3 regions of the Streptomyces sp. DF42 genome follow, and region 3 is predicted to be linked to each of the others. Evidence: riboswitches for the same ligand, from Rfam matches in the RefSeq annotation. Region 3 holds a riboswitch; each other region holds the start of a gene.
What was found. Region 3 has a riboswitch for cobalamin ahead of nicT (Nickel transporter NicT). Riboswitches for the same ligand answer to the same signal wherever they lie in the genome.
Positions count from the first base shown of each region.

Region 1: linked by a shared signal. The riboswitch ahead of ACYUED_RS10150 (cobalamin biosynthesis protein) and the one ahead of nicT (Nickel transporter NicT) in region 3 are both predicted to bind cobalamin.
Region 2: linked by a shared signal. The riboswitch ahead of ACYUED_RS29730 (ribonucleoside-diphosphate reductase subunit alpha) and the one ahead of nicT (Nickel transporter NicT) in region 3 are both predicted to bind cobalamin.

Region 1 covers NZ_CM177859.1:2,221,043-2,226,374, reverse strand. Annotated here, with positions in the region: gene ACYUED_RS10155 (cobyric acid synthase) at 1-1,155, opposite strand, end outside; gene ACYUED_RS10150 (cobalamin biosynthesis protein) at 1,152-2,093, opposite strand; cobalamin riboswitch at 2,400-2,539, opposite strand; gene ACYUED_RS10145 (hypothetical protein) at 2,667-2,894, opposite strand; gene ACYUED_RS10140 (inorganic phosphate transporter) at 2,929-4,182, opposite strand; gene ACYUED_RS10135 (lysozyme) at 4,336-5,085, opposite strand; gene ACYUED_RS10130 (class II aldolase/adducin family protein) at 5,282-5,332, shown strand, end outside.
Region 2 covers NZ_CM177859.1:6,445,618-6,450,949, reverse strand. Annotated here, with positions in the region: partial or broken gene ACYUED_RS29735 (transposase family protein) at 135-656, opposite strand; cobalamin riboswitch at 1,196-1,324, shown strand; gene ACYUED_RS29730 (ribonucleoside-diphosphate reductase subunit alpha) at 1,445-3,826, shown strand; gene ACYUED_RS29725 (ribonucleotide-diphosphate reductase subunit beta) at 3,886-4,842, shown strand; gene ACYUED_RS29720 (nucleotidyltransferase family protein) at 4,871-5,332, shown strand, end outside.
Region 3 covers NZ_CM177859.1:7,773,893-7,779,224, forward strand. Annotated here, with positions in the region: gene ACYUED_RS35600 (hypothetical protein) at 1-600, shown strand, start outside; gene ACYUED_RS35605 (sigma-70 family RNA polymerase sigma factor) at 763-1,389, shown strand; gene ACYUED_RS35610 (cation transporter) at 1,558-1,737, opposite strand; gene ACYUED_RS35615 (ArsR/SmtB family transcription factor) at 2,048-2,407, opposite strand; cobalamin riboswitch at 2,487-2,696, shown strand; gene nicT (Nickel transporter NicT) at 2,695-3,816, shown strand; gene ACYUED_RS35625 (hypothetical protein) at 4,524-4,766, shown strand; gene ACYUED_RS35630 (copper resistance CopC family protein) at 4,745-5,332, shown strand.

The DNA.
Region 1 (5,332 bases), 5.6 Mb from region 3:
TGTCTTCTCGCGGGCGAACCGCACCCGCACGGGCAGGACTCCGAGGCCCTCGACGTGTCCGCGCCGGCTCTCGACCTCGTCCTCGATGTGCTCGCCGAGGATCTGGTAGCCACCGCAGATGCCGAGGACGGGCCGTTGCTCGATCGCCCTTCGTACCAGGACGTCCGCAAGGCCGCGTTCCCGCAGCCACTCCAGGGCCTTCACCGTGCCCCGGGTTCCCGGAACGATGACGAGGTCGGCGTCGGCCAGCTCCTCGGGCCGGTCCACGAACCGCACGACGACACCCGGTTCGGCGGCCAGCGCGTCCACGTCGGTGAAGTTGGACATGAGGGGGACCGCGCAGACGGCGACGCGCAGCACGTCCTCGCCGACGGGCGGCGCGACGTCCGACTCGCGCACGGTCCCCCGCAGGGCTGTGTTCGGTCTGAAAGCGGGCCGCAGCCCGTCCTCCTCGTCGATGCCGAGACCGTGCCGGAAGGGCAGGACGCCGTAGGTTTGCCGCCCGGTGAGGCCGTGCAGCATGTGGAGCCCGGGCTCCAGGAGGCTGACGTCTCCCCGGAACTTGTTGACGAGGAACCCGGCGACGAGTTCCTGGTCCTCGGGCGACAGGAGTGCGACGGTCCCGAAGAAGGAGGCGAAGACGCCGCCGCGGTCGATGTCCCCGACCACGAGCACGGGAAGCCGTGCGTTCCGGGCGATCCCCATGTTCACGATGTCGGTACGCCGCAGGTTGATCTCGGCGGGAGAACCCGCCCCCTCACAGATCACGGCGTCATACGTGCCCCGCAACTCGGCGAGGCAGTCGAGAACGGTCCCGAGCAGTTTCTGCTGCCGCCCCCCGTGGTACCCCCGCGCGCTGAGCTCGCCGACCGGCTTGCCCATCAGCACGACCTGACTGCTCTGCTCTCCACCGGGCTTGAGCAGCACGGGATTCATGAGCGCGGTGGGCTCGATCCGGCAGGCCTGCGCCTGCATGGCCTGAGCCCGCCCGATCTCGGCGCCCTCCCGGGTGACGAACGAGTTGAGCGACATGTTCTGCGCCTTGAAGGGCGCGACCTTGACGCCCTGCCGCACCAGCCAACGACAGATCCCGGCGGTGACGACGCTCTTGCCGGCGTCGGAGGTGGTACCGGCGACGAGTAGACCACCGCTCATTTCCCGAGTCCCTTCACCATGAGGCGCGCGGCGACACTGACGCCGAGCGCGAGCATTCCGACGCGCCGCGAGAGCCGTACGGCCCGCTCGATGTCGGGCACGGCGACGGCGCGGCCTTCCCGGTTCAGGACCGGCCGGTGCTCCACCCGCCCCCCGTACGACAGGGTCCCGCCGAGTCGTACCCCGAGCGCCCCGGCGAACGAGGCCTCCACGGGACCGGCGTTGGGGCTCGGATGGGCGCCGGCGTCGGCACGCCAGGCCCGTACCGCACCACGCGGGTCACCGCCGGCGACCGTCGCCAGTACGGCGGTCAGTCTGGCCCCCGGCCAGCCCGCCACGTCGTCCAGCCGCGCGGAAGCCCACCCGTAGCGCCGGTACGTGGGCGACCTGTGCCCGACCATGGCGTCCAGGGTGTTGACGGCCCGGAACCCGAGCAGCCCCGGCACCCCGCCGACGGCCCCCCACACCAGGGCGCCCACCACCGCGTCGGAGGTGTTCTCCGCGACGGACTCGACGACGGCCCGCGCGATCCCGTCGGCGTCCAGAGCCTGCGGATCCCGCCCGCACAGGTGCGGCAGCCGGGCCCTGGCGGCCTCGACGTCACCCGACTCCAGCGCGCGCCCGATGCTCCGGGCCTCACGAGCGAGTGAAGTCCCCCCGACGACGGCCCATGTGGCGGTGGCGGTCACCGCGACGGAGGCGGCGGGGGAGCGTCGTACGGCGGAGACGGCGACCGCCCCGATCCCGACGGCTCCACCGGCGCACACGAGGGCATGCAACGCGCCCCACCCGCGGTGGTCACGCCACAACACCCGTTCCACGGCACCGGCGGCCCGCCCGAACGCGGCGACCGGATGCCCACGGCGCGGATCGCCGAGCAGAAGGTCACCGAGAAGGCCGGCGGCGGCGCCGTACGCGAAGACGCGGTCGGCACGCACGGGGCTCAGCCGATCGCCGGGTCGGGTAGGGCTCGGGCCAGTGCCGCGGCAGGCAACGTCTGCCCGTCGACGAGCGGCGTCCGGTGCGTGCTCTCGGCATGTCGGCCGGAAGTCCTCGTACGGGACGTACTCGGGCTTTCGGCCGGTGCGGTGAGTGGGGGCACCTCCCACGCCCTTGAGGCGGTGGGGGAGTGTGCCGGGCGTCGCGACGGGGCGAACGTCGCCTGTCGCGGCACTGGGTCGGTGCCTCTCAAACGGCAGCCGCGCATGGCGATTTGTCCTCACTCAGGGTGTCCACGCCCTGGTTCGACGAGACCGACGGTGAGAGTTCCTGGCTTCCGGGACTACCTACCCCGGTGACAGTGGCGGGACCGCGCCGGACTTCCACCGGCTTCCTCTCGCGCCGTCGTACATGGCTCCGGCAGTCCACCACGGGCCCGGAAGGGCAGTCAACTTGCTGTTGACCTGGGACGGAGGAGTGTGCGCAGGCCCACATCCAAGAGGTCGCCGGGGTCATGCAAACGCGGGGTGCCGGGACGGATCGCCGTCCCGGCACCCAAGGGGTCCAAGGCCTCAGGCCTTGGCCACCACCAGATAGATCCCGTACGCCACCGCCGCCGCGCACGCCGCGAAGCACACGTAGGCGGCCGTGACCGCGACCGCGGCCGAGTCGCCCTGCACAGCGGCGCGTTCGCGGCGTGACAGGCCCACGATGCCGAGGGTGAACACGGCCACGAGGCCCACGGTGACCGCGAGGCTGACGCCGAAGACGGAGCCCAGAGCTGCCCAGTCGATCTTCATGCTGCTTCTCTTCCTTCGTGCCGGGTGCGCGGGCTCAGACGGCCGCGGCCGGCGGGATCGCGGGGTCGGGGGCGGTCGTGGCGGTCGTGGCCGGGGCGGGGATCGTGGCCGTCAGGCCCTCGGTCACCGTGCCCGCCGGGGGCGGGGCCACCGCGGCGATCGCCGTGGTCACCACACCGGCCGGCTCCTCGGCCTCGTTGACGTTCGTCGCGTCGACGACCTCGCGCCGGGAGAGCTTCCAGATGGCCGCGCTGGAGGCGATCAGGAAGACGGCGACGGCGGCCGTGCCCCAGGCGCCGAGATCCGTGACCGACTCGGCCAGCGCGCCCACCAGGGCCGCGGCCGGCAGCGTCAGGCACCAGGCCACGAGCATCCGGGTCGCCGTCGACCAGCGGACCACGCCGCCCTTGCGGCCGAGGCCCGCACCCATCACCGAACCGGAGACGACGTGCGTGGTGGACAGGGAGAAGCCGAGGTGCGAGGAGGCCAGGATCGCCGTGGCCGCGCTGGTCTGGGCGGCGAAGCCCTGCTGCGGCTGGAGTTCGGTCAGGCCCTTGCCCATGGTGCGGATGATCCGCCAGCCGCCGAGGTAGGTGCCGAGCGCGATGGCGAGCCCCGTGGAGAGGATGACCCAGGTGGGCGGGTCGGAGTCGGGGGCGACGGCGCCGCCGGCGACCAGGGCGAGGGTGATGATGCCCATCGTCTTCTGTGCGTCGTTGGTGCCGTGGGCCAGCGAGACCAGGCCCGCGGAGGCGATCTGCCCGGCCCGGTAGCCCTTCGCGGCGGCCTTGCCGTCGGCCTTCTTGCCCAGGGTGTACGACAGCCGGGTCGCGAGCATCGCCGCGAGGCCCGCCACGATCGGGGCGGCGAGCGCGGGGATGAGCACCTTGGTGACGAGCACGTCGCCGTGCACGGCGCCCGTGCCCGCCGAGGCGACGGTGGCGCCGATCAGGCCGCCCATCAGGGCGTGCGAGGAGCTGGAGGGGAGCCCGACCAGCCAGGTCAGCAGGTTCCAGAGGATCGCGCCGACCAGCGCAGCGAATATGACCTCGGGACGTATGCCGGTCTCGTCGACGAGACCTTTGGAGATCGTGTTGGCGACCTCCACCGAGAGAAAGGCGCCAACAAGGTTCAGCACGGCGGACATGGCCACCGCGACCTTGGGCTTGAGCGCGCCGGTCGAGATGGTGGTGGCCATCGCGTTGGCGGTGTCGTGGAAACCGTTCGTGAAATCAAACGCGAGTGCGGTTACCACCACAATCGCGAGGATCAGCGAGAAGCTTTCCATTTACCCAGGCAATCGTTCGAAGTCGTCGGTCGGTTGACCGTAGGAAACCTGAGTGAACGGAAGATGAACTGGGGCGGTCTCTGGAGTGTCCGGATGAGGGGGTCGCCGTACCGTTCGATCCCGGCGACCCTCTCGTCCCTTTCTGTCCCTTGGTCAGTGGCCCCGGGCGAACTTCCTCAGCTGCGTCTGGGAGCCGTTGAAGAGATTCTGGTCACCCGGCAGGCCGCCGCTGTTGTCGTACTGCCAGAAGGTCCAGAACGACCATCCGGCCGGCAGTGATCCCGCGTCCGCCGAGTCGTGGCGGGCGATCCACAGCGCGTGGTCGGAGGCGAAGGCGCGGCTGCCGCCGGTGCACGTGTTCCACCAGCGGGCGGTCGTGTAGATCACCGGGCGACGGCCGGTGAGCTGCTTCAGCTCCTTGCTGAACGACTTGACCCAGTTGACCATGCCCGCCTTGCTCAGGCCGTAGCACTTGTGCCGGGAGTCGTACGGGTTGTACTCGATGTCGAGCGCGGGCGGCAGAGTCCAGCCGTCCGCGCTCCACCTCCCGCCGTTGCGCACGAAGTAGGCCGCCTGCGTCGCGCCCGACGACTTGTTCGGCAGCGCGAAGTGGTACGCCCCGCGGATGATGCCGGCGGTGCGGGCGCCGTCGTACTGCCGGCTGAAGTACGGGTTGCGGTAGTTGGTGGACTCGGTCGCCTTGACGTATACGAACCTGGCGCCCCTGGCCTTCGCGCCGGACCAGTCGACGTTCTTCTGGTGGGAAGAGACGTCGTGCCCCTTCGGCGGGCTCGCCGCCGAGGCAGGAAGCTCGGCGAGGGCGGACGTCCCGATGGCGAGTGCGGCCGCGCAGACCGCTGTGACGCGGGTGCGACGGCGGAACGGTTTGCGATCACGAGCCATGTTTCCCCCCGGAATGGCGACGTGCACGACAAAACAACCGGAGATTACTGGAAGGTCATTGAATGTTCGTCGATCTCCAGCCAAGCACGGAGAGGGGAGGATATATCCGTGTACGGGGACTTTCGGAGGTTCGGCTTCCGCCCTAAAGTGCCCCTGCCCGGCGGCGGGTTGGGGGTGCGCCTGACAGGATCGCCGCATGGGTGAGCGGCGGCGGGACCAGCGGGGCGAACGGGATGCGAGAGAGGGT
Region 2 (5,332 bases), 1.3 Mb from region 3:
CTGTGGGGGTCCCCGCGTGCCTTGAGGAGGTAACGCCGCTTGGTCCAGGCGTACCACCAGAACAGGAAGAGCGCGGCGGCGATCGAGGCGGTCAGGACGGGGCCGACGAAACGGAGGAGGGCGTCGAACCGTTCCTAAACAGTGTCCAGGAGTGACATTTGCTGCCAGCTCCTGGAACTGCGCGCATCCCGAACGGTGTTGGATGCGCTGGTCTCCCGCGTTCGCTGTGTCCCCGTCCGGCTGCGTGCATCGTGTGCACGCTCCGTGACGGGTGGGCGGGTTCCCTCATGCCCTCGTGCGCCTGGTCCGGCCTGGGCGGTCCGATGCCCCACAGCATCGCTCTGGTGCTGCGGGGGCGGTGCCGTCCGTCGCCGGATCGGGTGCCCGAGGGCGCGTCGCCCGATCGCGACGCTCGCGGCGTCGTGCCGGGACATCTTGCGAGTCTTGCCGGCCAGGGGCTTACGCCAATGCTGGTCGCCCCACATCGACGTGTACGCCGGGTCGACCGCGACGATCGACAGGCCGTGCTCGGCGGCCATGGACACCAGACGGGCCTTGAGCTTGCCTGTCGGGATGCCGGAGATGAGCTGCCGGAACCGCTTCTTGCGGCCGTGCTTCTCGCGGGTCTTCTCGGCGGTGAAGTCCAGGTTCTCGAGTTGTCCTTCCGCCACTGCTCGAAGCCGGTCGAGTGGTGCTCGATGAGGATGTACAGGCCCTCCATGCACCAGGCGAGCACCGTGAGCGCGGCGAGCAGCCAGACGGCCCTGGTGAGGTTCGTGTACGAGAGCCACCGGCGCCACTTCCTGGGGCGGGGGGTGCCCCGGGTCGCCTCCAGACGGATCGTCAGGGAGTGCCAGTGGCCGAGAAGGGCCCGCCTCGCCCGGTCCGCCGCCCGTCTCAGATCCAGCGTCGCCATCGGTGCGTCGCGCGGTCGCTCACTGCCGGGCGGGTGCCGGACGACCTTCGTCATCGTGCGTACTCCCTCCGAGAGTTCTCAGGACGGAGGACCACGCGGGCGCCGACATCTACCTCCATGGAATCACTCCCAGGAGACCCCGCAACTCAGCCGCCGTGACGGGAAGCCGATGCGGGGCCACGACCGCACGCCGATCACCTACGAGTTGACGCCCTGACACGCTCCGAAGTCGCCGCGACACAACATATGGGGCTGCTCATCCCACCCGACACAAGATGTATGCTCATGCTCGCTGTCGTCGCAGGGGAATCCGGTGCGAATCCGGAACTGTCCCGCAACGGTGTACTCATGCGTGTTCGCACATGTATGGGCGTCAGTCCGAGGACCTGCCGACAGTGCGCCCGGCCGAACCGTCCGGGTGCTCAGACGTCCGGGCCTCGTGGAATGGGCCGGTGGACGCGACGCCGTGCGCGCTCGTGCTTCCCCCTGCCTCCGCAAGGCCCCGTGCCGAGCGAGGGAGAGCCCCACGTGACCATCGCGCCAGCCGAACCGGCTTCAGCGACACCGTCCGCGACACCGGCGACACCGGACGGCCCGGGAACCGCGCTGCTGCGGACCCTGACCGAGCTGACCGCCGGCCTCCCCGGAGCCGACCCCGGCCGGGTCGCCGTCGCCGCGCTGCGCGGCCGCTCGGCGCAGGCGGACGAGACGGAGCTGCGCGAGCTGGCCACGGAGGCGGCCGCCGGGCTCATCTCGGAGGACCCCGTGTACTCGCGGCTGGCCGCGCGTCTGCTCACCATCAGCATCGCCGCCGAGGCCGCCTCGCAGGGCGTCACCTCCTTCACCGAGTCGGTCGCCGTGGGCCACCGGGAAGGGCTCGTCGCCGACCGCACCGCGGAGTTCGTCCGCCTCCACGCCGCGCGCCTCGACGCGCTCGTCGACCCCGAGGCGGACGACCGCTTCGGCTACTTCGGCCTGCGCACCCTCCACAGCCGCTACCTGCTCCGGCACCCGATCACCCGCCGGGTGATCGAGACGCCCCAGCACTTCATGCTGCGGGTCGCCGCCGGTCTCGCCGACGACACCGCGCCCGCTTCGGAAACGGGCGCCCGCCCGGTGGACGAAGTCGCCGCGCTCTACGGCCTGATGAGCCGCCTCGACTACCTTCCCTCCTCCCCCACCCTCTTCAACTCCGGCACCCGGCACCCCCAGATGTCGTCCTGCTACCTCCTCGACTCCCCGCTCGACGAGCTGGACTCCATCTACGACCGCTACCACCAGGTCGCCCGCCTCTCCAAGCACGCCGGCGGAATCGGCCTCGCCTACTCCCGTGTCCGCAGCCGCGGTTCACTGATCCGCGGCACCAACGGGCACTCCAACGGCATCGTCCCGTTCCTGAAGACCCTCGACGCCTCGGTCGCCGCCGTGAACCAGGGCGGCCGGCGCAAGGGCGCGGCCGCCGTCTACCTGGAGACCTGGCACTCCGACATCGAGGAGTTCCTGGAGCTGCGCGACAACACCGGCGAGGACGCCCGCCGTACGCACAACCTGAACCTCGCGCACTGGATCCCCGACGAGTTCATGCGCCGGGTGAACGCCGACGAGCCGTGGAGCCTGTTCTCCCCCGCCGACGTGCCCGAGCTGGTCGACCTGTGGGGTGCGGAGTTCGACGCCGCGTACCGCAGGGCGGAGGCGGCGGGGCTCGCCCGCAGGACCATCCCGGCCCGGGAACTCTACGGCCGCATGATGCGCACCCTGGCCCAGACCGGCAACGGCTGGATGACCTTCAAGGACGCCTCCAACCGCACCGCCAACCAGACGGCCGAGCCGGGCCACGTCGTCCACTCCTCCAACCTCTGCACGGAGATCCTGGAGGTCACCGACGACGGCGAGACGGCGGTGTGCAACCTGGGTTCGGTGAACCTGGCGGCGTTCGTGGCCGGCCAGGACATCGACTGGGAACGGCTCGACGAGACCGTCCGCACGGCCGTCACCTTCCTCGACCGCGTGGTCGACATCAACTTCTACCCCACCGAGCAGGCCGGCCGGTCGAACGCGCGCTGGCGCCCCGTCGGCCTCGGCGCCATGGGCCTGCAGGACGTCTTCTTCAAGCTGCGCCTGCCCTTCGACTCGCCCGAGGCCCGCCGGCTCTCCACCCGCATCGCCGAGCGCATCATGCTCGCCGCGTACGAGGCCTCCGCCGACCTCGCCGAGCGCAACGGCCCGCTGCCGGCCTGGGAGAAGACCCGTACGGCCAGGGGAGTTCTGCACCCCGACCACTACGACACGCAGCACGCCTGGCCCAAGCGCTGGGCCGCCCTGCGCGAGCGCATCGCGAAGGTCGGCCTGCGCAACTCCCTCCTCCTCGCGATCGCCCCCACCGCCACCATCGCCTCGATCGCGGGCGTGTACGAGTGCATCGAGCCGCAGGTGTCGAACCTCTTCAAGCGCGAGACACTGTCCGGCGAGTTCCTGCAGGTGAACTCGTACCTGGTGAACGACCTGAAGGAACTCGGCGTCTGGGACGCCCGCACCCGCGAGGCCCTGCGCGAGGCCAACGGCTCGGTACAGGACTTCGCCTGGATCCCGGACGAGGTGCGGGCGCTGTACCGCACGGCGTGGGAGCTCCCGCAGCGCGGCCTGATCGACATGGCCGCGGCCCGCACCCCGTACCTGGACCAGTCCCAGTCCCTGAACCTGTTCCTGGAGACGCCGACCATCGGCAAGCTCTCCTCGATGTACGCGTACGCCTGGAAGCAGGGCCTGAAGACGACGTACTACCTGCGCTCCCGCCCGGCGACGAGGATCGCCCGCGCGGCCCGAGCCACCCTCCCCGTACAGCAGTCGGCCGAACCCGATGCGGTCGCCTGCTCCCTTGAGAACCCCGAGTCCTGCGAGGCCTGCCAGTGACCAGCCCCACCCGTAACACCCAGCTCCTCGACCCGGGCTTCGAGCTGACCCTGCGCCCCATGCGCTACCCGGACTTCTACGAGCGCTACCGGGACGCCATCAAGAACACCTGGACGGTGGAGGAGGTCGACCTCCACTCGGACGTGGCCGACCTCGCGAAGCTCACGCCCGCCGAGCAGCACCTGATCGGCCGCCTGGTGGCGTTCTTCGCGACGGGCGACTCGATCGTCGCGAACAACCTCGTGCTGACCCTCTACAAGCACATCAACTCCCCGGAGGCGCGCCTGTACCTGTCGCGCCAGCTCTTCGAGGAGGCCGTCCACGTCCAGTTCTACCTGACGCTTCTGGACACCTACCTCCCCGACCCGGAAGACCGCACGGCGGCCTTCGCGGCGGTGGAGAACATCCCCTCCATCCGCGAGAAGGCCGGCTTCTGCTTCAAGTGGATGGACTCGGTCGACAAACTGGACCGCCTGGAGTCCAGGTCCGACCGCCGCCGCTTCCTTCTCAACCTGATCTGCTTCGCGGCCTGCATCGAGGGCCTGTTCTTCTACGGCGCCTTCGCCTACGTGTACTGGTTCCGCAGCCGGGGCCTGCTGCACGGGCTGGCGACCGGCACCAACTGGGTGTTCCGGGACGAGACGATGCACATGAGCTTCGCCTTCGACGTAGTCGACACGGTACGCAAGGAGGAGCCGGACCTCTTCGACGACCAGCTCCAGCAGCAGGTGACGGACATGCTGCGCGAGGCCGTCGAGGCGGAACTCCAGTTCGCCCGCGACCTGTGCGGCGACGGCCTCCCGGGCATGAACACCGACTCGATGCGCCAGTACCTGGAATGCGTCGCCGACCAGCGCCTCACCCGCCTCGGCTTCGCCCCGGTCTACGGCTCCGAAAACCCCTTCTCCTTCATGGAGTTGCAGGGGGTCCAGGAACTGACCAACTTCTTCGAGCGCCGCGCGTCGGCCTACCAGGTGGCGGTGGAGGGCACGGTCGATCTGGACGAGGACTTCTGACGGCGTCCGACTGTGGTAAATCGAGAGGATGATCAGCCGTCTCCCTCTCGACCGGCAACTCGAGTCCCTGCGCACGGTGCTCTCCCGGAACGACGTACTGACCAAGGTCCTGGCGCGGACCGCGTCGCTCGATCTGCCCGGGTGGTACCTGACCGCGGGGTGCCTGTTCCAGACCGTCTGGAACGTCGTCACGGGCAGGCCGCCGGGCAGCGGCATCAAGGACTACGACGTCTTCTACTTCGACGACGGCGACCTGTCCTGGGAGGCCGAGGACGCGGTGGTCAGGGCCGGCCGGGAGGTCTTCGCGGACCTTCCGGCCGAGGTCGAGATCCGGAACGAGGCCCGGGTGCACCTCTGGTACGAGGACAGGTTCGGGGTGCCCTGTCCGCCGTACCCGAGCACCGAGGCGGCGATCGACAGTTTCGCCGCGACGACCTGTTGCCTGGGTGTGCGGCTGGAGGCCGGGCGGTGGCGGGTGTACGCGCCGCAC
Region 3 (5,332 bases):
CTCGCCGCCCTGGGCCACATCCTGATGTCCGGGAGCGACGTGCCCGCCTGGGCGCTGGCCGCCGGGGCGGCTGTCACCGGTGGCGTGGGCTGGTGTCTGGCGGGGCGGGAGCGTGGGCTGCCGTTGATCGTGGCGGCCGTGGTCGCCGCCCAGGCTGCACTGCACGAGGCGTTCTCTTTCGCGCAGTGGACCACCGAGGCGTCCGGGGCGTCGGCCTCCATGGACATGAGCGGCATGGGCTCCATGGATATGGGGTCGATGCACATGGGCTCCATGGACTCGATGGACATGGCCCACATGGATCACATGGGTCACGCGGCGTCCGGCGGTTCGTCGTCGGGCATGCTCGCCGCCCACCTGCTCGCCGCGCTGCTGTGCGGGCTGTGGCTGGCGTACGGCGAGAAGGCCGCCTTCCGCATCCTGCGGGCCGTTGCCGGATGGCTGGCCGTACCGCTACGGCTGCTGCTGGCCCTGCCAGCCACCCCGGAGCGCCCGCGCCCGCACCTGCGGCGCCGCCCCTCGGGCCCGGCGCCGCGTCTCCTCCTGCTCGTCCACGCGATCACCTCTCGGGGCCCTCCCGTGGGGACGGCTGTCGCCTGACGACAGCCGGCTTCCCGAGGCTGCCCATGCGCGCCTCGGGCCACGGCCGTACGACCGCACCAGCGCCGTAGCGCTCGTGCCGTAGGCCGTCTCCCCACTCACCGGACCGCCCGCGCCCTCGTGCGCCCCGGCCCGGATCAAGGATCCCGAGAAGGACACCAGGTGATTACCTCCGCACTGCCCACCTCGCGCACCCAAAGCGGTAAAGGTGACAAAACGGCAGCCCTCGACGAGTCGATCACGGCCTGCGCACTCGCCGCCCGGAGCGGCGACGCCGACGCGGTCGAGCAGTTCGTGCGCGCCCTGCAGCGGGACGTCCAGCGCTACGTCGCCCATCTGTGCGCCGACCCACAGGCTGTGGACGACCTCGCCCAGGACACGTTCCTGCGCGCGCTCGGCAGCCTGCACCGCTTCGAGGGCCGCTCCTCGGCGCGCACGTGGCTGCTGTCCATCGCCCGCCGGGCCGTCATCGACAGCTACCGGTACGTCGCCGCTCGCCCGCGCCTGTCCGACGTGCCGGACTGGCAGTTGGCCGTCGAGCTGTCCCAGCCGTGCGACCTGCCCGGCTTCGACGACGGCGTCGCGCTGCTGGACCTCCTGGCGGCACTCCCCGAGGAGCGCCGCGAGGCGTTCATCCTCACGCAGATGGTCGGCCTGCCCTACGCGGAGGCCGCCGAGGTCAGCGACTGCCCGATCGGCACGGTCCGCTCCCGCGTGGCCCGTGCCAGGGCCAGCCTGATGGACCTGCTGGAGGAAGCGGAGGAGCCCGCCGAGCTGGCGGTGGTCTAAGCCGCTTCCTACCGGGGTGTTGGGGCGGTCCGTCCCGACACTCTCGGCAGCACCTCATTCGGGGCGGTGGAGAAGGGGGTCTTGGCGCCCATGCAGTCGGTGACGGATCACGGTGTCCAGCCCGGCCTCTTCGAGTACTCGGGCGGCGACCGAGTCGCCGACGCCCGTCTAAACGATCGCCTCCCGCAGCCGCCCGTGGTCGAGATCCACGCCGTGCACGGTGCCCGGTTTGCGGCCGACTTCGACCACGACCTCGCTCACCCCCAGCACCTCGGAGACCTCTTCCCTGATGGTTGCAGCGCAGTGCTCGCAGCTCATTCCGATGACGCTGTACTGCTTCTGGGCCATGGCACAACTCCTGGATGCCGGTGAGGCTTTGGGGAGGCTTACCGATGCGCAGGGGCGGTGTTACGTGGGGCCTCGTCGCTACATGAGTCGGAGAGACGGAGCTCGAAGACAGGTGGAGGAGGAGGCGGCCGGAATGGCGACCCGCCGATACGACGTCGAAAGGGTCCACCTGGAGTGGCCTGGCAACCCCGGCCCGGGCCGTTCAGGCACCTCCGCAGGCGGCCCGCGAGCCCTCTGAGGTGGCCCCGTTCCGGGCGCATGGCCTGGGCGGGATCCGATGACAGCGGGCCAGCCGGAAGGCCGTCGAGGCTTAGCCGCCCTCGGCCATGCAGTGTTTCAGCAGGTCGGCGGCGATCGGGTCGACGATCCGGTAGCGGACCACCCGCCCGTTTTTCTCGCCAGCGACGATGCCGGCGGCGCGCAGGAGCCGCAGGGCCTGGGAGACGGCGGGGTCGTTCATGCCGGTCGCGATCGCGAGGTCCGAGACGGCGAGAGGGCCCGTCTGACGCAGAGCTATCAGGAGAGCGAGGCGTCCGGGGTCGGCGAGCAGGGAGAACCGCTCAGCCCAGGCGCGGACGTGGTCGGGCTCACCGATGGCGGCAATGGCGTCGCAGACACGGTGCCCGTCGATGGTGCGACGGTCGGCGCGTTCGGCGGGGACGAGATGCATGAGGGCATCCTCGCAGGTAGCCGATGTGATCTTGAATACCTGCGTTAATGCGCAGCTATGCAGGCGTGAGTGGTCGCCAGTACGGTGGGCGGGCCGTGGTGTTCGGGAAGACCGGTGACAGTCCTTCGCCAATCGGGGGATTCAGGCCGGCGCGGCCCTCGCCACTGTGATCGGGGAGTTTCCGTCCCAGTCGTGCATGGTCACTGTTCGCCGCCCGGCGAACGGGAAGGCCGGGACGGACACGCGCGCACCCGTAAGCCAGGAGACCGGCCACGGCACTTCACGAAATGATCCACGAGGTGCTGGAGCGTGACCGTATGACCCTGCCCACCGGGCCTGCCCAATTTCGCTGGCGGCGCGAGGACACCGTCCGTACCGCCGGACTGCTGGCGGTGATCGCCGCGCTGCACGTCGTGGCGTTCGGCATCCTGTTCCTTCTCGTCGTGCCGGGGCACTACGAGGTCGGTTCCAAGGCGTTCGGGATCGGCCTCGGGGTGACCGCGTACACGCTGGGCATGCGGCACGCGTTCGACGCCGATCACATCGCCGCGATCGACAACACCACGCGCAAGCTGATGGCCGACGGCAAGCGGCCGGTGTCGGTCGGCTTCTGGTTCGCGCTCGGGCATTCCAGCGTGGTGGTCGTCATGGCCGCGCTGGTCGCCGGAGGCACGCAGCTCGCCGGCACCCTGATGAACGACAACTCCCGGACCCACCAGGTGCTCGGCACCGTGGGCACCACGGTCTCCGGCAGCTTCCTGTACCTCATCGCCGCCCTCAACCTCGCCGCGCTGTTCGGCATCGTGCGCGTCTTCAGGGCGATGCGGGCCGGACGCTACGACGAGACGGAGCTGGAGGCGCACCTGGACTCGCGCGGCTTCATGAACCGCCTCCTGGGCCGTCTCACCAAGTCCATCCGTCGACCCGGCCAGATGTTCCCTCTCGGCTTCCTGTTCGGGATCGGTTTCGACACCACGACCGAGGTCCTGCTTCTCGCCCTGGCCGGCAACGGCGCAGCCGCCGGGCTGCCGTGGTACGCGATCCTGTGCCTGCCCCTCCTCTTCGCGGCGGGCATGAGCCTGTTCGACACGCTCGACGGCACCTTCATGAACTTCGCCTACCAGTGGGCGTTCTCCAACCCGGTGCGCAAGGTGTTCTACAACCTCACCATCACCGGCCTGTCCATCGCGGTGGCCTTCTTCGTCGGCACGATCGAACTGGTCGGGGTGCTGCACGAGAAGCTCGATCTGCGCGACGCGGTGACCGGCTGGATCGCCGGCCTGGACCTGGACAACGTCGGTTACATCATCGTCGGCCTGTTCCTGGTCGTGTGGGCGGCGGCGCTGGCGTACTGGCGCCTGGCCAAGGTGGAGCAGAAGTGGGCCGCCCGTCTCGCCGAGGGCGGCTGACACTCGACGCGTGTTCCACTGTCGGGCCGCGTGTCCGCGTCGGCGAGGAGCGGGAACACCCTGCGGAGGAGTGGCTTCCCCGGGCAGGGCGCGGTGGTAGCGCTCGTGCCCAGGTGAGGAGTGGGTCCCCGGCGGTACGCAGGCCGCCGGGTTCGAGCCGGGCTCGCTGCCGGGTCCTTGCTGGGCGTCCGGGAGCGGTCGCTCGTGGCCATGCAGAGTTCTGCGGCCCGGGGTCGCGTTCGTAGCGGGCGATGAGCCGTGGCTGGGGCGGGAACTACGCGACCGGTGCGACCGACTAATATAGGGCAAGTCGTGCTACTGCCGAAGAGCGAGCAGGTCCCGGGCGCCTCAACCTGCGCGCCGAACATCCCGGTTGGCCTTCGGCGCCCTCCTCACGACCACCCTGACGGTCCTGCTCACCGGCTGCGGAGGAGACTCGGCCGGCCATGCATCCGCCCACAGCGGAGCCTCCGCCTCGTCCTCCGCCCACGGCATGCAGGGCATGTCCGACAAGGCGATGGGGGACCCCTCAGCCACCCCCGCCTACAAGTTGCCCGGAGCGAAGGTGGTGAAGGGCACCTTCAAGATGCTCGACACCCGCCCGCCTGGCATGAACGACGTCAAGGGCACGGCCTGGCTCGCCCAGGGCACCAAGGGCACCACCGTCACCGTCTCCCTGACCGGCCTCAAAAGCGGGGCACGTCTACATGGCCCATCTGCACGCCCAGCACTGCTCAGCGGACAACGGCGGGAGCCACTTCCAGTTCGACAAGGGCGGCCCGACCATGCCCCCGAACGAGATCCACCTGATGTTCACCGCCGACAAGTCCGGTATGGGCATGACCACGGTGACCAACTCCCGCAAGACCGGCAAGGACGCGGTCGCCATCGTCGTCCACCCCCACGAGGCACAGGACAACCGGATCGCATGCGCCGACTTCGACTTCTGACGGCGTCGGCCGCACCCGTCGCGTGCGCGGGTGCGCTGCTGCTCCTCGGCGGCGCACCCGCACAGGCCCACACCGCTCTCAAGAACGCCGCACCGGCACCCGGAGCCACGGTCGCAGCCGGGACCAAGGTAGTCAGGCTGACGTTCGACAACCTGACCACCGGAATCGCACCGGAGATCAGGGTGGTCGGGCCGGACGGCAACGACATCCCGGTCGGACGGCCGGTCGTCACCGACACCACCACGGCCTGTGCCGCAGTGTCCCCGCTGCCCAAGGGCGTCATCACCCTCATCTACCCCCTCACCGCGGGAGACGGGGACGCCCAGTCCAACGCCTACCAGTTCGAGGCCGCCGACGGCGCCAAACCCGCCAGCACCCCGGCGGCCTGCGCGGACCTGAGCCTGCCGGCCCCAGAGACGAGAGGCTCGGACACCGTTGCGGGCATGAGCCGTACCACCGCGACCGCCGCTCTCGCGGGGGCGTTCGCCGCGGTGGCGGGCGGGGGATTCCTCGCCGCCCGCGCGCTGAGACGCCGCAGAACCCTGGAAGGGGGCATCGGCGAGTGA